DNA from 4 places in the Streptomyces sp. NPDC048192 genome. Region 1 is predicted to be linked to each of the others. Evidence: riboswitches for the same ligand, from Rfam matches in the RefSeq annotation. Region 1 holds a riboswitch; each other region holds the start of a gene.
The links. Region 1 has a riboswitch for cyclic di-AMP ahead of ACGFZN_RS18530 (M23 family metallopeptidase). Riboswitches for the same ligand answer to the same signal wherever they lie in the genome.
Positions count from the first base shown of each region.

Region 2: it holds a riboswitch for cyclic di-AMP, as region 1 does, so the genes downstream of both, ACGFZN_RS33590 (transglycosylase SLT domain-containing protein) here and ACGFZN_RS18530 (M23 family metallopeptidase) in region 1, are expected to answer to the same signal.
Region 3: it holds a riboswitch for cyclic di-AMP, as region 1 does, so the genes downstream of both, ACGFZN_RS10740 (M23 family metallopeptidase) here and ACGFZN_RS18530 (M23 family metallopeptidase) in region 1, are expected to answer to the same signal.
Region 4: it holds a riboswitch for cyclic di-AMP, as region 1 does, so the genes downstream of both, ACGFZN_RS11270 (transglycosylase family protein) here and ACGFZN_RS18530 (M23 family metallopeptidase) in region 1, are expected to answer to the same signal.

Region 1 is NZ_JBIDAL010000008.1:116,092-121,346, forward strand. It holds gene ACGFZN_RS18520 (M16 family metallopeptidase) at 1-1,046, shown strand, start outside; gene ACGFZN_RS18525 (M16 family metallopeptidase) at 1,043-2,431, shown strand; cyclic di-AMP (ydaO/yuaA leader) riboswitch at 2,643-2,803, shown strand; gene ACGFZN_RS18530 (M23 family metallopeptidase) at 2,816-3,562, shown strand; gene ACGFZN_RS18535 (GntR family transcriptional regulator) at 3,772-4,458, shown strand; gene ACGFZN_RS18540 (HPr family phosphocarrier protein) at 4,611-4,892, opposite strand; gene ACGFZN_RS18545 (GNAT family N-acetyltransferase) at 5,069-5,255, shown strand, end outside.
Region 2 is NZ_JBIDAL010000019.1:146,011-151,265, reverse strand. It holds gene ACGFZN_RS33600 (outer membrane lipoprotein carrier protein LolA) at 1-830, opposite strand, end outside; gene ACGFZN_RS33595 (polyprenyl synthetase family protein) at 1,197-2,207, opposite strand; cyclic di-AMP (ydaO/yuaA leader) riboswitch at 2,789-2,995, shown strand; gene ACGFZN_RS33590 (transglycosylase SLT domain-containing protein) at 2,998-3,486, shown strand; gene ACGFZN_RS33585 (HAD family hydrolase) at 3,759-4,571, opposite strand; gene ACGFZN_RS33580 (FAD-dependent oxidoreductase) at 4,741-5,255, opposite strand, start outside.
Region 3 is NZ_JBIDAL010000004.1:533,221-538,475, reverse strand. It holds gene ACGFZN_RS10750 (PrsW family intramembrane metalloprotease) at 1-559, shown strand, start outside; gene ACGFZN_RS10745 (aldo/keto reductase) at 649-1,593, opposite strand; gene ACGFZN_RS10740 (M23 family metallopeptidase) at 1,670-2,695, opposite strand; cyclic di-AMP (ydaO/yuaA leader) riboswitch at 2,703-2,871, opposite strand; tRNA gene ACGFZN_RS10735 (tRNA-Met) at 3,161-3,234, shown strand; gene ACGFZN_RS10730 (dihydrofolate reductase family protein) at 3,283-4,416, opposite strand; gene ACGFZN_RS10725 (MarR family winged helix-turn-helix transcriptional regulator) at 4,480-5,028, shown strand; gene ribA (GTP cyclohydrolase II) at 5,112-5,255, shown strand, end outside.
Region 4 is NZ_JBIDAL010000005.1:99,179-104,433, forward strand. It holds gene ACGFZN_RS11260 (septum formation initiator family protein) at 1-190, opposite strand, end outside; gene eno (phosphopyruvate hydratase) at 337-1,626, opposite strand; gene ACGFZN_RS11270 (transglycosylase family protein) at 1,982-2,671, opposite strand; cyclic di-AMP (ydaO/yuaA leader) riboswitch at 2,676-2,848, opposite strand; gene ACGFZN_RS11275 (transglycosylase family protein) at 3,047-4,099, opposite strand; gene ACGFZN_RS11280 (cytochrome P450) at 4,267-5,255, opposite strand, start outside.

The DNA.
Region 1 (5,255 bases):
TGGAGGCCGACCGCATGGGCTCGCTGCTGGCCGCCCTGGACGAGGAGTCCATGGAGAACCAGCGGGACGTGGTCAAGAACGAGCGCCGCCAGCGCTACGACAACGTGCCCTACGGCACCGCCTTCGAGAAGCTGACCGCCCTGTCGTACCCGGAGGGCCACCCCTACCACCACACGCCGATCGGCTCCATGGCGGACCTGGACGCGGCCACCCTGGAGGACGCCCGCCAGTTCTTCCGCACCTACTACGCGCCGAACAACGCGGTGCTCTCCGTGGTCGGCGACATCGACCCGCAGCAGACCCTCGCCTGGGTGGAGAAGTACTTCGGGTCGATCCCGTCCCACGACGGCAAGCCGGCCCCACGCGACGGTTCGCTGCCGGACGTCATCGGCGAGCAGAAGCGCGAGGTCGTCGTCGAGGAGGTCCCGGCGCGCGCCCTGATGGCCGCCTACCGCCTCCCGCACGACGGCACGCGCGCGTGCGACGCTGCCGACCTCGCCCTGACCGTCCTCGGCGGCGGCGAGTCCTCCCGCCTGTACAACCGGCTGGTCCGCCGCGACCGTACGGCCGTCACCGCCGGCTTCGGCCTGCTGCGCCTGGCCGGCGCGCCCTCCATGGGCTGGCTGGACGTGAAGACCTCCGGTGACGTCGAGGTGCCGGTCATCGAGGCCGCCATCGACGAGGAGCTGGCCCGGTTCGCCGAGGAGGGCCCGACGCCCGAGGAAATGGAGCGTGCCCAGGCCCAGTTGGAGCGCGAGTGGCTGGACCGGCTCGGTACGGTCGCCGGCCGCGCCGACGAACTGTGCCGCTACGCCGTCCTGTTCGGCGACCCGCAGCTGGCCCTCACCGCCGTCAAGCGCGTCCTGGAGGTGACCCCCCAGGAGGTCCAGGAGATCGCCAAGGCCCGCCTGCGCCCGGACAACCGCGCGGTCCTGGTGTACGAGCCGAAGACCCCCGAGGAGGTCCCGGACGCGGGCGTCCCCGAGGACCCGGAGCAGGAAGCGACCGTAGAGGCCGGTAACGAGAACGAGGAGACGGCCAAGTGACCGAGCTCGCCACCATGGACTTCCACCCCCAGCCGCAGCCCGGCGAGGCCAGGCCGTGGGCGTTCCCGGCCCCCGAGCGCTCGGCTCTGGACAACGGCCTGACCGTGCTGCGCTGCCACCGCCCGGGCCAGCAGGTCGTCGCCGTCGAGGTGCTGCTGGACGCGCCCCTGGACGCCGAGCCGGCCGGCCTGGACGGCGTCGGCACGATCATGGCGCGGGCCTTCTCCGAGGGCACCGACAAGCACTCCGCCGAGGAGTTCGCCGCCGAGCTGGAGCGCGCGGGCGCCACCCTGGACTCGCACGCCGACCACCCCGGCGTCCGGCTCAGCCTGGAGGTCCCGGTCTCCCGCCTGCCCAAGGGCCTCGGCCTGCTCGCCGACGCCCTGCGCGCGCCCGCCTTCGCCGAGAGCGAGGTCGAGCGGCTGGTCCGCAACCGCCTGGACGAGATCCCGCACGAGCTGGCCAACCCCGCCCGGCGGGCCGCCAAGGAACTGTCCAAGGAGCTGTTCCCGGCGGCTTCCCGCATGTCGCGTCCCCGCCAGGGCACCGAGGAGACCGTCGAGAAGATCGACGCCGGCGCCGTACGCGCCTTCTACGACCGGCACGTACGCCCCGCCACGGCCACCGCGGTCGTGGTCGGCGACCTCACCGGCGTCGACCTGGACGCGCTGCTCGCCGACACCCTGGGCGCCTGGACCGGCACCCCGGGCGAGCCGCGGCCCGTGCCGCCGGTGACCGCCGACGACACCGGGCGCGTGGTCATCGTGGACCGGCCCGGCGCCGTCCAGACGCAGCTGCTCATCGGCCGGATCGGGCCCGACCGGCACGACCGGGTGTGGCCCGCCCAGGTGCTCGGCACCTACTGCCTCGGCGGCACCCTCACCTCCCGCCTGGACCGCGTCCTGCGCGAGGAGAAGGGCTACACCTACGGGGTGCGCGCCTTCGGCCAGGTCCTGAGGTCCGCGCCGGACGGCACGGGCGCGTCGATGCTCGCCATCAGCGGCTCCGTGGACACCCCCAACACCGGCCCGGCGCTGGACGACCTGTGGAAGGTGCTGCGCACCCTCGCGGCGGAGGGCCTGACCGACGCCGAGCGGGACGTGGCGGTGCAGAACCTGGTCGGGGTGGCGCCGCTGAAGTACGAGACCGCGGCGGCCGTCGCGAGCACGCTGGCCGACCAGGTCGAGCAGCACCTGCCCGACGACTTCCAGGCGACGCTGTATCAGCGGCTCGCGGCGACGGGCACGGTGGAGGCCACGGCCGCCGTCGTGAACGCCTTCCCGGTGGACCGCCTCGTGACCGTCCTCGTCGGTGACGCGTCGCAGATCAAGGCGCCGGTGGAGGCGCTCGGCATCGGCGAAGTGAGCGTCGTGGCGGCCGAGTAGCGGCCACGCGCGCGTGGGGCTCCGACGGCTCGTGGACCGTCGGAGCCCCACGCTGTTCCACTCGCTTCCTCAGATGCCCGATTTGGGGCGGAGGTTGCCTGTCTGCCCTGTGGGATGCGCTACAAACACCCGGATCCGTTTGGGATTCGAAAGCGGGTTTTCGTAGCGTCGTCCGGGCTGTCCGCCGGCAGTGCGCCGCACCCGCGGCACCGGACAGTCATCGCCGAGTCCCCGTACGGCGCGAGCCAGGGGAGCCGGGGACCCACGTCCCTGGGGTGAATCGGGCGCCCGCGCGAGCCGCGAGGGAGCCCGTAGGAGACCTTCCTGCTCCGAACCCGTCAGCTAACCCGGTAGGCGAGAGGGAAGGAAAGGACCAGCCACTCCATGGCGTTCACGTGCGCCACCGGGAAGCACCGCAAGCCCGGCCGGGTCAAGCGCACCACCGCTCAGGCGGCCGGCATCGCTGCCCTCACCACCACCGGAGTCATCGGCACCCTCGCCGCCTCCCCGGCGCTCGCCGCGGAGAACACCGTGGCGCAGACCGGCCTCACCCCGGTCCTCGCCGTCAGCGACGACGTGGCCGAGCACATCGACGCGCAGGCCGCCGCGCAGAAGCGGGCCGCCGAGCAGAAGGCGGCCGCGGAGGCCGCGGCCCGTAAGGCCAGGCAGGAGCGCGAGGCCCGGGAGCGCGCGGCGCGCGAGGCCGAGCGCAAGCGCCTGCTGAACACCTTCGTCGCCCCGATCGCGAACTCCTACGTCTCCACCGGCTACAAGGCCAGCAGCTCCCTGTGGGCCTCCGGCTCGCACACCGGCATCGACTTCCACGCGGCGAGCGGCACGGCCGTCCACGCGGTCGGCGCCGGCACCGTCGTCTCCACCGGCTGGGGCGGCGCGTACGGCAACCAGATCGTGATCAGGATGGCCGACGGCATGTACACCCAGTACGGCCACCTGTCGTCCATCGGCGTCTCCGTCGGCCAGCGCGTCGTCCCGGGCCAGCAGATCGGCCTGTCCGGCGCGACCGGCAACACCACCGGCCCGCACCTGCACTTCGAGGCCCGTACGACCCCGGACTACGGCTCCGACGTCGACCCCGTCGCCTATCTCCGCAAGCACGGCGTGAACGTCTGACACCGCGGCGCGCGGCGGACGAGGCCCCGGCGAGGCCCCGGCTCACCGAGCCGGGGCTTTCGCCGTTTTCCCGCCGGCTCCGCCCTGGCGCTGACCAAAAAATATCCATGGCTTCCGGCCTGCCGTCGGAAATTCCGGCTCCTTGGAATAGAGTCACGGAACAGGCGTCCATCGTCGGCGTTTCACGGGGATTAAGGCGGAGGTCGGTCATGCGTATTCCGGCGCATTCGGTGTGCACGGCGATCCGGGACGACATCATCGCCGGCGTCCACGAGCGCGGCGGCCGCCTCACCGAGGACGTCCTGGCCCGCCGCTACGGCGTCTCGCGCGTCCCCGTCCGGGAGGCCCTGCGCACCCTGGAGGCCGAGGGGTTCGTGGTGACGCGCCGGCACGCGGGCGCGTGCGTGGCCGAGCCGACCGAGCAGGAGGCCGCCGACCTGCTGGAGATGCGGACGCTGCTGGAGCCGCTCGGTGCCGCGCGGGCCGCCCAGCGGCGCACCGAGGCCCACCTGAAGGTGCTGCGCGGCCTGGTCAGGCTGGGCCAGGAGCGGGCCAGGAGGGGCAACAGCGAGGATCTGCGCTCGCTGGGCGGCTGGTTCCACGAGACGCTCGCCCAGGCCTGCGGCAGCCCCTCGCTGACCGCGATGCTCACCCAGCTCCGGCACAAGATCGCCTGGATGTACGCCGTGGAGGCGCCGGCCAGCCCGGTGGACGCCTGGGCGGAGCACGGCGCCATCGTCGACGCGGTGGCGCGCGGGGACGGCGAACGCGCGCGGGCGCTCACGGCGCTGCACACCGAGCGCACGACGGCCGCGCACCGGCTGCGCACTCCGCGGGCCGCCGAGCGTGTGAGGACTTCGCAACACGCCGTAAACATCTCGGGTCTGCGGCATTAACACGGACGCCGTATACAAAGAAGAGGAATTCGGTGGCGGTGTATTTCCGCTGCCCGAATTCACGTGTGAGCGCAATGATCCCGGAAAAGGGCGGAAGCCGCGCCGCCCCGGAAAAGGGCGACACGGCTTCCGCTGGTCGGCGTGCCCGGTGCTCAGACCGTCTCGGGCAGTTCCTCGAGGCCCTCGGAGACCAGCTTGGCCAGGCGGTCGAGAGCGGCGTCCGCGCCCTCGGCGTCGGAGGCCAGGACGATCTCCTCGCCGCCCTGGGCGCCCAGGCCCAGGACACCCAGCATGGAGGCCGCGTTGACGGGGGTGCCGTCAGCCTTGGCGATCGTCACCGGGACGCCTGCGGCCGCGGCGGCTCGGACGAAGATGGAGGCGGGGCGGGCGTGGAGGCCCTCGGCCCAGCCGACGTTGACGCGGCGCTCAGCCATGTGTTGCTGCCCTTCAGTCTTCAGGGTTGTCTAGACCAGTTTCCCATATCGTGAAGCATGCCCGGATCGGACCTGTGTCCTTCCCGGGCACTGCCGGACCGCGGCCTCGATCCGGCGTGCCGTCCTCCACAGCCTGCCCCGCGCCGTTGTCGGACGCGAGCCGTACTCTGGGGCCCATGCAGACCTCGGCGGACCGGAAGGACCGGCACCAGTATCCCGCCCACTGGGAGGCGGACGTGGTGCTGCGCGACGGTGGCACCGCACGCATCAGGCCCATCACCGTTGATGACGCCGACCGCCTGGTCAGCTTCTACGAGCAGGTCTCGGACGAGTCGAAGTACTACCGCTTCTTCGCGCCGTACC
Region 2 (5,255 bases), on a different contig from region 1:
TCGGCGAAGGAGACCTGCGCGAAGCCCACGTCGAGGACGGCGGCGCCGCCGCTCTTCGGGGTCAGCGTGAACTTCAGCGGCATGCCCGTCTTCGCGTCCACGGCGATACTGATCGCGCCGACCGTGGTGCCGGACTGGCGGGGCTTGACCAGCAGCTTGTAGGCGTCGCGGCCGGCGACCCGCTCGGTGCCGTCGACGGTGACGGACGTGGTGTCGTCCACCGACTTCAGCGCCTGGTCGGCGAAGTCCTTCGGGGTGGCCGGGGGCTCGGCCCGGTGCTCCTTGCCGGAGCCGGCCGAGGTGCCGTGGTAGACCTCGTTGCTCTTGCTGTCGTAGCCCCACACGTTCTTGCCGTTGTGGATGAGGCTGTACTCGGAGCCGCTCTCCAGCAGCGACAGCTTCTGCTTCTCCGGGCCGTCGGCGGCGACGCGCAGGGTGTGCGTGCCGGAGACCAGTTCGGTGAGCTTGGACTGCGGGTCGGCGGAGGAGCCGTCGCCGGAGCCCTTGGCGGCGCCGGAGGCCAGGCTGTTCTCCAGGCCGCCGAGGTCGGGCAGTCCGAGGTCGGTGTCGATCCGCACGGTCCCGGACATCTGCTGGACGTCCGACTTGGCGATCTTCTCGATGAGCTGCTGGGCGGTGATCCTGGGCAGGTCGGGGTCACCGGAGGCGGCGAGCGCCGGGACCAGACCGATCGTGGCCGCAGCCACGCCCACCACCGCGACCGGGACCGCGTAGCGGGCGGCCTTGCGGCGGCCGGCGTGCGCTTCCTCGTCCCGCGTGGCGTCCACTCGTGCGGCGTCCACTGCGTCGTCGGATTCGTACGGTGCCATCTCTGCCTTACCTCCGTCGTCGGCGGCGGCTGTCCTCACGCTGGTCCACCTGAGCCGCCATTCTCACCCGAATCGGTGAGGAGTGGTGATTTCCGTGGTTTCCATCTCACCAAATCGGCCTTGAGGAAGCGTCAGACCTCGGAGCCAACTCCGCGTACTCCTGCGGTATGACACGCAGGGCACCCGGATCCGCCGACCCGTAGGGGTCTCACCGGAACGGAGGGGGCCGTACGGGCGGGAGGGCCGTACGCGATGCCGTGCACGCACGCGCGCGTGGCCGTACGAGGGGCACGGCCGTACACGAGGGTGCATGGCCGCCGACGGCCTGCGTGGTGCGCGTCGGCGGAGGGGTGTGGGCGGTCCGGGTCAGCCGGCGCGGTGGACGACCGCGTCGCACAGCTCCAGCAGCGCCGCCTTGGCGTCGCACTCCCGCAGCGGGGCGAGCGCGGAGCGGGCCTCCTCCGCGTACCGGACGGTGTCCCGGCGGGCCTGCTCCAGCGCCGGGTGGGCGCGCAGCGCGGCCAGCGCCTCGGCGTGCCGGGCGTCGTCGCTGAGGTCGGAGTCCAGCAGCTCGCACAGGGCGACGTCCTCGGGCAGCCGCAGGCGGGCGGCGCGCTCGCGCAGCCGGAGCACGGGCAGCGTGGGGATGCCCTCGCGCAGGTCGGTGCCCGGGGTCTTGCCGGACTCGTGCGAGTCGGAGGCGATGTCCAGGACGTCGTCGGCGAGCTGGAAGGCGACCCCGAGCCGCTCGCCGTACTGGGTGAGCACGTCGACCACCGTCTCGTCGGCGCCCGACATCATCGCGCCGAACCGGCAGGACACGGCCACCAGCGAGCCCGTCTTGCCGGCGAGCACGTCCAGGTAGTGCTCGACCGGGTCGCGGCCGTCGGAGGGGCCGGCGGTCTCCAGGATCTGGCCGGTGACCAGCCGTTCGAACGCCAGGGCCTGCACGCGGACCGCCTCGGGGCCGAGGTCGGCGAGGATCTGGGAGGCGCGGGCGAAGAGGAAGTCGCCGGTGAGGACCGCGACGGAGTTGCCCCAGCGGGTGTTGGCGCTGTCGACGCCGCGCCGGACGGCCGCCTCGTCCATGACGTCGTCGTGGTACAGCGTGGCCAGGTGGGTCAGCTCCACGACCACGGCCGACGGCACGACGCCCGGCGCGTAGGGGTCGCCGAACTGGGCCGCGAGCATCACGAGCAGCGGCCGGAACCGCTTCCCGCCGGCCCGTACGAGGTGCTGCGCGGCCTCCGTGATGAACGGGACCTCGCTCTTGGTGGCCTCGAGCAAGCCTTCCTCGACAGCCGCCAATCCGGCCTGGACATCGGCTTCGAGAGCCTGGTCCCGCACGCTCAGCCCGAACGGCCCGACGACGGTCACGAGGGGTCTCCTGTCTGCTGGTGTCTGCTGGCGATTACACGGTTTGTCGATAGGTCGCTGCCATCACTCAAGTCAGCGTATCCGGTCCCTGTTCGATCACCGATAGCGCCCACCGGTCCAGCCCGGGTGCTATCGGATCATGACCGGTATGTTTTCGATCAAGTGGTAAAAACGGACATTCATCGACTTAACAGGAACCCACCCGCTTTGTCGCGAACGACAGGCGGACGGAGCGACCCCGTGCACCCTCCTCCACGCCGCGGCGATCACCCACGCCCTCGGCGGCCACCGCGATCACCACGACAACGACGGGCACCATGCCACGGGTTCCGCCGCTCAGCCGATGCACGCAAATCCCCCATATCGTATTTGACATACTTTGTTATTACGTGAGTTGGGTCACGCGCCGTCTCTCCCGCAGGAACCCGCCGCGCCCTTCTCTCGCCTTGCCCGGCAGGGCAGTTGAGGCTTGGCGGCCGCAAAGGATCAAGTGCCACATATGGCATTGACCAAGGTCAAATGGGGCGTTGTGTGACGCAGATACTTGTTCCCGGCGTGTGCTCTCGCATACCTTCCCGGCCGTCGGGCGGACGCCGAATCCTGCCGCCGCCCGCTCACCCATCCACGGACCATTCGTACGGCAGGAGCGGGGGACCCAGGTAAGTCGCCGGACCGGTCGGCACCGCACCGGTACGGCTAGGGGTGAAGCCGTGTCTCTTCCGGGCACGGCCGGGCACCTCCCCGCCCGAACCCGACAGCTCACCTCGCAGGCGTAGGAGAGGAACGTCCCATGCCTGCAGCCGCTCGGCACCGCCGACCCCGCAACAGCCGCCTCGCCCGCGTCCTCGCCGCCGTGGGCACCGGCGCCGCCGTACTCGCCCTGCCGCTCATCGGCGCCACCAGCGCCTCCGCGGCCACCACGAGCGGCACCACGACCCCCGCCACCCCCGGCGGGTTCCAGGGCAACCTGGACGGCTGGATCCGCCAGTCGCTCGCGATCATGTCCCAGAAGGGCATCCCCGGCACCTACGACGGGATTTACCGCAACGTCATGCGGGAGTCCTCCGGCAACCCGAACGCCGTCAACCTGTGGGACTCCAACGCCGCCGCGGGCATCCCGTCCAAGGGTCTGCTCCAGGTGATCGACCCCACGTTCAAGGCGTACCACGTGGCCGGCACCTCCTTCAGCCCCTACGACCCGGTCGCCAACATCACCGCGGCCTGCAACTACGCAGCCGCGCGCTACGGGTCGATCGACAACGTCAACAGCGCCTACTGACGCCCCCTCCCAATCCACAGCCATGGGCCGCCCCCTGAACGGTCCCGCGACCCGGCCGCCGCCGGTGCCGCGGGCCGCCCCGGCCCCGGCCGCCCGGCACGTTTCCCGCACCTGACGGACGGGAGCCTGCCGGGCGGCCGCAGGGCATCCGGCGGGCGTGCGCACGTCCACGCGCGTGCGCGCGCGTGCACGGGAGCCGCACCCAACCGGTGCCGGCCTCCTCAGGACGGCCGCGTCCCGTTGTGCCGGCCGGCCGGTCCGGCACGCGAGGGTCAGGGGTCCGGAAACAGCCGTTCGAGGGCGACGGCGACGCCGTCGTCCTCGTTCGACAGGGTGATCTCGTCGGCCACGGCCTTGAGTTCGGGATGCGCGTTGGCCATGGCGATCCCGCGCCCCGCCCAGTCGAACATCGGGATGTCGTTGGGCATGTCGCCGAACGCCAGCGCCTCCCCCGCAGCGATCCCGAGCCGCTCGGCGGCCAGCGCGAGACCGGTCGCCTTGGTCACCCCGGACGGCTGCAGCTCCACGGTCCCCGGCCCCGACATGGTGACCGTGGCGAGCGAGCCCACCACCGCGCGCGCCACCGCCGCCAACTCGTCGTCCGACAGGGCGGCGTGGCGCAGCAGCACCTTGCTGATCGGCGCGCACCACAGGTCGTCGCGCCGGCCGACCCGCACCGCCGGCAGGGTCGGGTGCGGCATCCGGTACCCGGGCTCGATGAGCGTGAGCCCCTCCACGCCGTCCTGGTCGACGGCCGCGAAGACCTGCCCCACCTCGGCCTCGATCTTGCCGAGCGCCGTCTCGGCGAGCTCCCGGTCCAGCCGGACCGACCACAGCAGCCGGCCGCTCCCGGCGTCGTAGACCTGTGCGCCCTGCCCGCACACCGCGAGCCCCGTGCAGCCGAGGCGCGCGAGCAGGGGCCGTACCCGCGGGGCCGGGCGGCCCGTGACCACCAGGTGCCGGGCGCCGGCCCGCGCCACCCGCGCGAGCGCGGCGAACGACCGGTCGGAGACGGTGTCGTCGCCGCGCAGCAGCGTCCCGTCCAGGTCGGTGGCGATCAGTGCATATGCGGGGGAGGCTGCCATGATCAGAGAATACGGATACCGCGCCTCCTCGACTCACCATGCCGTCCTGCGCACTTACGTGCTGATCGGCCCCAAGTGCCGCCCGCCGGCTTCCCGATGACCGGGCCCCCGCGGGAACCGGACGCGGGCCGGTGGCGTGACGCGTCCGGTTCCGGGTGCCGCGCCCGTGTCAGCCGTGGGCCGCCGCGAGGTGTTTCGCCAGGCGCGGGGAGGCGAACTCCGTGCCGCAGACGAAACGCATCACCGGGCCGTACGACGACGCCGCCGGCAGGCCGGTGAAGTACAGGCCGGGGACGGACGACACGAAGCCGGCGCCGAGCCTGGGGGCGCCGCGGCTCACCGCGAGCCGGGTGCGCAGTCCGTGGCCGAGGAAGTCCATCGCCGCGATGTCGACGCGGTAGCCGGTGGCGGCGATGACGTGGTCGGCGGTGAGCCGCTCGGTGCGGCCGCCGTGGGTGCGGACGGTCAGGACCGGCCTGCCGTCCGACGCCTCCGCGGCCACGACCCGCGCCACCTCCTGCACCTGTACGGCGCTCTCGAAGCGCTCGCGCAGCCACCAGGCGCCGAGCGGGCCGAGAACCCGGCGGACCAGGAAGTGCCGGGCGGGCTCGGGCAGATAGCGGTAGGGGTGCGGGTAGTAGCTGAGCGCCCACAGCGACCAGGCGCGGCCGAACGGGGACTCGG
Region 3 (5,255 bases), on a different contig from region 1:
GCTGGCGATGAGCATGCACGCCTTCTGGAACGGCTCCTCCACCTTCGGCGAGTTCGGGTTCTTCGCCGTCTACGGCGGATTCATGGTGCCCGTGTTCGCGCTGCTGACCTGGCTCGCGATCTTCACGCGGCAGCGGGAGCTGCGCACCGTGCGGGAGGAGCTGCCGGCGTATGTGCTGGCCGGGTGGCTGGGGCCGGCCGAGCCGTTCGCGCTCGGGTCGATGCGGGCGCGGCGCACGGCCCGGGACTACGCCCGGCACCACGGCGGCCGGCCGGCGGCGCAGGCCGTGGCCCGGTACGAGGCGTACGCCACCTCCCTCGCGTTCCTGCGGCACCGGGGGCGCCGCGGCAAGGCCGGGGCCGACTTCGTCGTACGGGAGCGGGAGCTGCTGGACGAGCTGTGGAAGCGGCGGGAGGCGGCCCGGCCGGCACTGGAGTACGCGGCCCGCGTGGCCCCGCAGCCGCGTCCGGTGCACACACCGCCGGCCCCCACGCCGTACTGGCCGGCCTACGGCGGTCCGGTGGCGCCCTACTCCGCCTACAACCCGTACCGGACGTAGCGGGCGGGCGCGGGGCCTCGGCCCCTCCCCCACTGCCGCGAGTGCTGAGCGCCGTCGCGGCGCGAACGGCGCTCAGCGGCGGTGAGGGATCAGGCGGACGCCTCCGTCAGCTGGGCCAGCTCCTTCTCCGTCAGCCGCAGGCCGACCACGCCGAGCAGGGCCGGGAGCTGCTCCACCGTGCGGGCCGAGGCGATCGGGGCGGTGACGGTGGGCTGGGCGGCGAGCCAGGCGAGGGCGACCGTGGCGACGGGGGCGTCGTGGGCGGCGGCGACCTCGTCCAGGGCCGCCAGCACCTTCTGGCCGCGCTCGGAGTCGGCGTACTCCCGGGCCCGGCCGGCGCGGGCGCTGTCGACCTTGGTGCCGGGGCGGTACTTGCCGGTCAGGAAGCCCGCGGCGAGGGAGAAGTACGGCACCGCGGCCAGGCCCTCCTCGGCGACCAGGTCCTGCAGCGGGCCCTCGTAGGTGTCGCGGGAGACCAGGTTGTAGTGGGGCTGGAGGGCGACGTACCGGGCCAGGCCTTCGCGGTCGGAGAAGTCCAGCGAGGCCTTCAGGCGCTCGGGGCTGATGTTGGAGGCGGCGATGTGCCGGACCTTGCCGGCCCGGACCAGCTCGTCGAGCGCGCCGATGATCTCCTCGACGGGGGTCTCGGGCTTGTCGAAGTGGGTGTAGTACAGGTCGATGTAGTCGGTGTCCAGGCGGCGCAGGGAGGCGTCGGCGGCGGCCTTGATGTTGGCGGCGGACAGCCCCTGGTACTCGGGGTGCTGGCTGACCTTGGTGGCGACGACGACGCGGTCGCGGTTGCCGCGGGACTTGATCCATTTGCCGAGGACCGTCTCGGACTCGCCGCCCTTGTGGCCCTCGATCCAGGCCGTGTAGGAGTCGGCGGTGTCGATGAAGTTGCCGCCGGCCTCCGCGTAGGCGTCGAGGACGGCGAAGGAGGTCGCCTCGTCCGCGGTCCAGCCGAAGACGTTGCCGCCCAGGCAGAGCGGGAAGACCTCGAGGCCGGAGGAACCGAGTGTGCGCAGAGAAGTCATGCTCCAAGTCAACGCCGGCGGCGGATGATCGCATTCCGCCGCCGGCGCGGGAATCCCGCGGAAAGAGCGGTGCGGCTCAGGGGTTGAGGCCCTTGTCGCGCAGCCAGGGCGCCGGGTCTATGGCGGTGGCCTGCCCGTTCGGGTGGACCTCCAGGTGCAGGTGCGGACCGGTGACGTTGCCGGTGGCGCCGACGCGGCCGATGACCTGGCCGGTGGAGACCTTCTGGCCGACGGAGACGTTGATCGAGGACTGGTGGCAGAACCACAGCTCGGTGCCGTCGTCCAGGGTCAGGACGGTGCGGTAGCCGTAGGCGCCGGCCCAGCCGGCCTCGGTGACCGTGCCGCTGTGGACGGCCTTGATGAGGGTGCCGGTGGGGGCGGCGAAGTCGAGACCGGTGTGGTAGCCGGACGACCACATCGCGCCGGGCTGCCCGAAGGTGCCGGTGATCGTGTACGACACGACCGGCAGCGTGTACTCCTTGGCCAGCTCCGCCAGCCGCTTGGCCTCGGCGGCCTTCTTGGCGTCGGCCTCCGCCTTGTCCTTGGCGGCGGCGGCCTTGGCGGCGGCCTCCTTCTCCGCCTTGGCGGCCGCGTCGGCGGTCTGCTTCTCGGCGGCGGCGAGCGCGGCGGCGGTGGCCTTGCTGTCGGCCTGGCCCCGCTGCTGCTCGGCCTGGGCCATGATCCGGTTGCGCAGCGCCTCGCCCGCGTTGCCGCTCTCGGCGCTGTCGGTGGTGGTGCCGACCTTGCTGAGCCCGGCGGCGGTGGCCTCGGGCGTGTGGGAGGAGCCGCCGAAGATGTGCTCGACGGAGTCCAGGTCCGGCAGGGAGATGGAGACCGGCGGCTTGCCGGTGTTGGCGCTGGCCATGCCGCCCGCGCCGACCGCGGCCATCACACCGACGCCGAGGACGGTGGAGCTGCGCGCGAAGCCGCCGCGCTGCTTGGCGACGCGGTGCCGGCCGCGGACCGGGGCGACGGAGTCCTCGGTGGGGTTCCACTCCTCCCAGGGGCCCTCCTCGGCGCGGTAGGCGCCGTAGCCGAAGGTCTCCGGCTCGGCCTGCTGGGGGATGAAGGGGGCTTCTGGGGCGGGCCGGTTGGACGCCACTCGGGCGTGCTCCTTTCCTTCCTCCGCCTACCGGGTTAGCTGACGGGTTCGGAGCAGGAAGGTCTCCTACGCGCGTATACCGGTCGTGGACTCTGCGAGTTCACGACGGCATCCGCGTGATTCACCCCAAGGTGGTGGTTCCCCGGTTCCCTCGCGGGATTCGGCGCGTGCGCACGGAGCCGCCTCTTGTGACGGCTGGGACGACCGCGCTGCGTTATCGAACGTTAATAGACCTGACAGTCACTTTCCAAGCCGTTCGGCTTGATCATTAAGGTTTCCGGCGGGGGACTTACCAGCCAAGAGTGCGGCAAAAACGGGCGAGTTGACCGGCGTACAGCAGCGTCGGCGTTTATGATGGCGTCTCAGATGTTATGCGCACGGCGCTCGCCCGCTCACTCTTGGTGAGGACCGGCCGGGAGCGGCGTCGGGCGGCCTTCGGACTGGTGTATGCTGGAGTCACAACGACGCGGGGTGGAGCAGCTCGGTAGCTCGCTGGGCTCATAACCCAGAGGTCGCAGGTTCAAATCCTGTCCCCGCTACTGAAGGCCCAGGGCCCGGAAACCAGCTGGTTTCCGGGCCCTGGGTGTTTACCCCAGCAGGTGGGCGTTCGGCGTCTTGGCGAGGTCCTCCAGCTCCGGCAGGACGACCACCTGCGCGCCCCCGGCGGCCAGGACCCCGGTCCCGTCGGCCCCCGGCACGAAGGTGTCCGGCTCCCGCCACGCCGTGACCACCCGCCGTACTCCCGCGCGAAGGATCAGCTCGGCGCAGGGCTCGGGCCGCGAGGCGCGCCGGGCGCAGGGCTCCAGGCTGCTGTAGACCGTGGCGCCGGCCAGGCGCGGGTCGGCCGGATCGATCTTCGCCAGCGCGGCCTCCTCGGCGTGGACCACCGCGTCGCCGCCCTCCCGCGAATGGCCGCGGGCCAGCTCCGTGCCGTCGGCGCCGACCACCACCGCGCCGACGCTGAACGCCGTCTTCGAGGGCGGGCACAGTGCGGCCAGCTCGCAGGCGGTACGCAGCCAGTGCCGGTCGGCGGCGGTGGGCAGCGGGCCGCTGCCGGGGGCCGTCGGCTCGTACCGCATGAGGACCACGTCCTCGATACGGCGGGTCTCGGTGAGCCGCAGCCGGCCGGCCTGGTAGCCGCCCGGCCCGAAGAGGCGGGGCGCGGCCGGGTCGCCGACGAACAGCGGCGCGAGGACCAGCTGCAGCTCGTCGGCGAGGCCCTGGCGCAGCAGCTGGGTGTGGACCGTGCCACCGCCCTCGACCATCAGCCGCCGCACCCCGCGCACGTCGTGCAGATGCGACAGCAGCGCCCGCCAGTCGAGGCCGGGGCCGAGCGGGACGACGTCGGCCACGCCGCCGACCCGGCCGACGGCCCGCTCGGCCCCCTCGTCGGTGGTGTAGACGAGCTTGTCGCCGCCGGTGTGCCAGAACCGCGCGCCGGGGTCGAGGTCGCCGGTGGCGGTGACGGTCACCTTCAGCGGATACTCCGGCCGGCCCGCCCGGAGCCGGGCCGCGCGCCGCTCGGCGGAGTTGACCAGCAGCCTCGGGTTGTCGGCGCGGATCGTGCCGGCGCCGACGAGGATGGCGTCGACGGAGGCCCGCACCGCGTCGACCCGGTCGAAGTCGGCCGGGCTGGACAGCAGCAGCCGGTCGGGACCGGTGTCGTCCAGGTAGCCGTCGAGGGAGACGGCGGCGGACAGCAGCACGTACGGGTACGACATCGGCGCGGTCTCCCTGGGGGCGGCGTGCTTGGTTCAAGTTTGAAACAAACTTACACTGGCGGCATGACGACCCGCTGGCTCAGCCCCGAGGAGCAGCGCGCCTGGCGCGCGTACCTGGCCGCGACGCACCTCCTGGAGGACGCGATCGACCGACAGCTCCAGCAGGACGCCGGCATGCCCCACCTGTTCTACTCCGTGCTGGCCAACCTCTCCGACGCGCCCGACCGGCGGCTGCGCATGACCGACCTCGCCGAGACGCTGAAGATCACGCGCAGCAGGCTGACCTACGCGGTGAGCCGGCTCGAGCGGGACGGGCTGGTGCGCCGGGAGGACTGCCGCTGGGACAAGCGCAGCAGCATCGCCGTCCTGACGGACGAGGGCATGGCCGTACTGGAACGTACGGCGCCCGGGCACGTCGAGACGGTGCGCGCCACCCTCTTCGACCGGCTCACGCCGGAGCAGGTGGGGCAGCTGGAGGAGATCTGCACCGGGATCGCGCGCGGCCTCCAGGGTGAGGGCGCCGCGCCCCGGGCGGAGGACGTGCCCTGGCGGCGCCGATCGTCCTGTTCCGGCCCGGGTTCCGCGACCGGTTCCCCGGCCGGCGGAAACTGATTGCTTTAAGTTTTAAGCATGCGGTAGGGTCCCCGCGTATCGCTGCTTCAAATCTGAAGCAAGCAGCCTACGGAGGGATCCGCATGCCCGACACTCCCGCCGCCACGCAGCGCGCCCGCGTCCGGGTGCCGCTGCGCTTCCACGACGGCTACGGCGTCGACGCCGAGCTCGTCACCTTCCACGGCCTGGCCGACGGGCAGGAGCACGTCGCCGTCGTCCTCGGCGAC
Region 4 (5,255 bases), on a different contig from region 1:
GCCGCATCGGGTAGGCGAGCGCGACGACCAGCGAGCACAGCACCAGCGCGAGCAGCGCGGCGCGGCCGGTGAGCCGGGAGCGGCGGGCCTGCCGCCTGCTCTGCGAGCGGTAGACCCGGGCCGCCGTCTGCTCACCGAGCAGCCGCAGCCTGGTCGCGGTGGAGAAACGGTCCCGGTCCCTGGCGGCCATCTGGCTCCTCCGCTCCCCTTCGTCGGTGTGGCCTCACACGTGCGTACGTCCCCGGACACGGTACGGGACCGAGTCCGGGGACGTACGGACGACTGGCTAAGCCTTACCCCAGGTTGGGTCAGCTCGTGGCTCAGCCCTTGCTGTGCTTACTGGTTCGCAGAGCGAAACCGCGGGAACGCGCTGCGGCCGGCGTACACCGCGGCGTCGTCGAGGATCTCCTCGATGCGCAGCAGCTGGTTGTACTTGGCGACGCGCTCGGAGCGGGCCGGGGCGCCGGTCTTGATCTGGCCGCAGTTGGTGGCGACGGCGAGGTCGGCGATGGTGACGTCCTCGGTCTCGCCGGAGCGGTGGGACATCATGCACTTGTAGCCGTTGCGCTGGGCCAGCTCGACGGCGTCCAGGGTCTCGGTCAGCGAGCCGATCTGGTTCACCTTGACCAGCAGGGCGTTGGCGGCGCCCTCCTCGATGCCGCGGGCGAGGCGCTCGGGGTTGGTGACGAACAGGTCGTCGCCGACGAGCTGGACCTTGTCGCCGAGCTGGGCGGTGATGGTCTTCCAGCCCTCCCAGTCGTCCTCGAACAGCGGGTCCTCGATGGAGACCAGCGGGTAGGCCTCGACCAGCTCCGCGTAGTACTCGGTCATCTCGGCGGCCGAGCGGTTCTTGCCCTCGAAGACGTAGGAGCCGTCCTTGTAGAACTCGGACGCGGCCACGTCCAGGGCGAGCGCGATCTGCTCGCCGGGGGTGTAGCCGGCCTCCTTGACGGCCTCCAGGATGAGGTCCAGGGCCTCGCGGTTGGAGCCGAGGTTCGGGGCGAAGCCGCCCTCGTCGCCGAGACCGGTGGCCAGGCCCTTGTTCTTCAGGACCTTCTTCAGCGTGTGGTAGACCTCGGCGCCCCAGCGCAGGGCCTCGGAGAAGGACTCCGCGCCGATCGGGGCGATCATGAACTCCTGGATGTCCACGTTGGAGTCCGCGTGCGAGCCGCCGTTGAGGATGTTCATCATCGGCACCGGCAGCAGGTGCGCGTTGGGGCCGCCCAGGTAGCGGAAGAGGGGGAGGTCGGACGCCTCGGAGGCGGCGTGGGCGACGGCGAGGGAGACGCCGAGGATGGCGTTGGCGCCGAGGGAGCCCTTGTTGTCGGTGGCGTCCAGGTCGAACATGGCCTGGTCGATCAGGCGCTGCTCGGTGGCGTCGTAGCCGACCAGCTCCGGGCCGATCTGCTCGATGACGGCGAGGACGGCCTTCTCGACGCCCTTGCCCTGGTAGCGGTTGGGGTCACCGTCGCGCAGCTCGATGGCCTCGAAGGCGCCCGTCGAGGCGCCGGACGGGACGGCGGCACGACCCGTGCTGCCGTCGTCGAGGCCGACCTCGACCTCGACCGTGGGGTTGCCTCGGGAGTCCAGGATTTCCCGGGCTACGACGACGTCGATGGACGGCACGAGCATCTCCTTCTTGGGATGTGACGCTGGAAGTGCGGGGCGTGTGCCTTGCGGCCGCGCCGTGCGACTAGAGCCTAACCGTCCCCGGGGCGCCGGCCACCGACCGACCGTCCCGTGGACGGGAGGGACACGCAGACGGTACCCATTGTTCACCGCCGGAACAAAGGGGGGTGCGGGGGAACGGCAGAAGACGGCCGGGCAAAGAAAAGCCCCGCCCCGGCGCGTACGGGGGAACGCGCGCCGGGGCGGGGAGCCCGTGGGGACGGGGGGTGGCCCTCACGAGGCCTCCAGTGTGGGGGCGGCGGCTGTGAGGACGCTGTGGGCCGGCCCGGAGCCGGGCGTCAGCCCCCGGCCGTCACTTGAGGTGCAGCTGCTGACCCGGGTAGATGAGGTCGGCGTTCTTGACGATGTCCTTGTTCAGCTGGAACAGCTTCTGCCAGCCGCCCTGCACGCCGTGCTTGACGGCGATGGAGCTGAGGGTGTCGCCCTTGACCACCTTGTACTCGCCGTCGCCCTTCTTGACCTTCGCACCGGTCGGGGTGGTGACGGTCTTGCTCGCCGACGGGGCCGTGCGCGTGGTGGAGCGGGTGGCGGCCTGCTGGTCGGTGGAGCGGGTGGCGGTGCCGCTCGACGACGACTTCGTGGAGGCGGCGGGAGCGGAGCCGTTGTACGGCGTGCTGCTCAGGCCGGTGCCGCAGACCGGCCAGGCGCCCTTGCCCTGGCCCGCGAGGACCTTCTCGGCGACGGCTATCTGCTGGGCCTTGCCGGCCAGGTCGGCACGCGGGGCGTAGGCGGTGCCGCCGTAGGCGGCCCAGGTGGAGTTGGTGAACTGCAGGCCGCCGTAGAAGCCGTTGCCCGTGTTGATGGACCAGTTGCCGCCGGACTCGCACTGGGCGACGGCGTCCCACTGGGAGGCGGTGGCGGCGGAGGCGTTGCCCGCGGCCATCAGCGGGGCGGCGACGGCGGCGCCGGTGACACCGGCGAGCGCGACGGCACGGACGGCCTTGGACGGGCGGCGGTGCTTGCCCTTGACGGAAAACAGCATGGATCGATCCCCTCACCGACGCCTGCGAGGTGAGCTGTCGGGTTCGGGCCGGTTGAGTTGCCCGGCCGCACTCCCGCTTGCGCGAGGTGCGGCTTCACCCCTAGCCGGCCGAGCAGCAACTGCTGGGCGCGGCACTTACCTTGGGTCCCCCGCTCCTGCCTACGGCGCTTGACGCGACGACTGTTCCCGGGCAACCGCTGGCAGGATTCGGCGTTGCGACTGCCGGGGCTCGTGGTGACGAGCGGTCCTGACCGTAGACAGGCCGTCGGCCGAATTTCAAAGACGATCAGGGCTTCTGAGACTCATCCCACACTTTCTCCAAACCGGACATTGTGTGATCAAGTGGGGCGTCAACTGGCCCTGACCGGCGCCGTCTTATCCGTCGACTTTCAGGGTCTGACCGGCGGCGATGTGGTCCGGGTCGGCGCCGATGACCTTCTTGTTGCTCTCGTAGAGCGCGTGCCAGCCGCCGTCGACGCCGAGCGAGTCGGCGATGGAGGCGAGGGAGTCGCCCTCGCGGACGGTGTACGTGTCCGGTCCGCGGCCGGCGTGACGGCCGGACTCCGCGGACTCCTGACCGTTTGTCACGCTTTCGTCCGCGCTTGCGCCGCGGTGACGTCCGCCACTGCTGAGCGCTCCAGTGTCGACCAGGCTCCAAGAACCGGCGCTCTGCTGGTAATTGTCCGACTTGTCGGCACCCGGCGTCGCCGCGGAGGAACCGGCGCTCCCCTGTGAACGTCCGGCGTCCCGCGTGCCGGACTCATGAGATTTGTCCGACTTGGGGGTGCTGGTTCCGGTGGGGCCGGCCGTGTCCGGGGTGCCGGTGGCGTCGCCGCCGGCGCCCGGAGCGGGCGTGCCGCTCGCGTCCGGGGCGGGGCTGGAGGTGCCGGAGCCGGAGGAGTCCGAGCCGGACGTCTGGTCGGAACCGGAGCCCTGGGAGGACGAATCCGGCAGACCGGACGAGCCGGAGCCGTCGGCCGAGCCGGAGGCGCCGTCCGCACCGCCGCTGCCGCCGGAGCCGCCGACGCCGGTGTCGACGTCGAGCGAGCCGGAGTGGGAGGTCAGCCCGGCGGTCAGCGCGCACATGGCCCACGGCGCGGTGCCCCTGTCGGCGAGGATCTTCTCGGCGACGGCGATCTGCTGGTTGCGGCTGGCCTGGTCGGCGCTCTCCGCGAACTGCGTGCCGCCGTACTTGTCCCAGTCCTCCTGCGAGATCTGCAGGCCGCCGTAGTAGCCGTTCCCGGTGTCCGCGCTCCAGGATCCGCCGCTCTCGCACTCGGCGACCCGGTCCCAGGTGGTGCCGTCGGCGGCGTGGGCGCTCGCGGCGCCGAGGAGCGGGATGGCGATGGCCGAGCCGGTCACTCCGGCCGCGACGAGGAGGGCCGGAGCCTGACGGGGGCGACGGTGACGACCGTTCCCGGAGAGCATGCGGAAGCCTTTCGTGCGACTGCAGAACCGGCGCGGCGGACGGTGCCCTCGCCACGCTGATGGGTGAACGTATCGTCAGACGATCACTTGTCACAAGTTCATGCCGCGCAGATCACGTGAAGATCACATAGTTGAACGCCCGTCACTTTTTTCTCCACGGAGCGTCGTCAGGCGGTGGGCGTGAACTCCACGGGCAGCGTGCGCAGTCCCCGCATGATGAGCCCGCCGCGCCAGCGCAGATCGGCGGGATCGGCGGCGAGCCGCAGGTCGGGCAGCCGGGTGAGCAGGGTGGCGAGTGCGGTCTGGCCCTCCAGCCGGGCGAGCGGCGCGCCGAGGCAGTAGTGGATGCCGTGGCCGTAGCCGAGGTGCTGGTTGTCGCGGCGGGCGAGGTCCAGCACGTCCGGGCCGGCGAACCGCTCCGGGTCCCGGTCCGCCGCCGCGAGCACCACCAGCACCGGGTCGCCCGGCGCGATGTCCTGTCCGCCGATGGTGAGCGGCTCGGTGGCGAACCGCCAGGTGGCCAGCTCCACCGGGCCGTCGTAGCGCAGCAGTTCCTCGACGCCGGTCTCCAGCAGGTCCCTCTCCCCGTGGGCCAGGGACGCCTGGAGCCGCTCGCGCTGCCCGGGGTGGGTGAGCAGGGCGTAGGTGCCGTTGCCGATCAGGTTCACGGTGGTCTCGAAACCGGCGAACAGCAGGATGAAGGCCATCGCCGCGGCCTCGTTCTCGGTGAGGTGCTCGCCGTGGTCGGAGGCGCGGATCAGGCCGGAGATGAGGTCCTCGCCGGGCACGGGCTCGGCGGGCAGCGCCTCGCGCTTCCTGTGGATGAGTTCGGCGAGGTAGCCGCGCATCTTCTTCACGGACCGCGCGACCCCGCCCCGGGGCCCGCCGCCGTGGCGGATCATCATCCCCGCCCAGTCCCGGAAGTCGTCCTGGTCCTCGCGCGGGACGCCGAGCAGGTCGCAGATGGCGTAGATGGGCAGCGGGAAGGCGAACTCGTGGATGAGGTCGGCGGAGCCCTGCCCGGCGAACCGGTCGATGAGACGGTCGGTCAGCTCCTGCACCCGCGGCGCGAACTCGGCGACCCGGCGGGGGGTGAACGCCTTGCTGACCAGCCGGCGCAGCCGGGTGTGGTCCGGCGGGTCGATGTTCAGCAGAT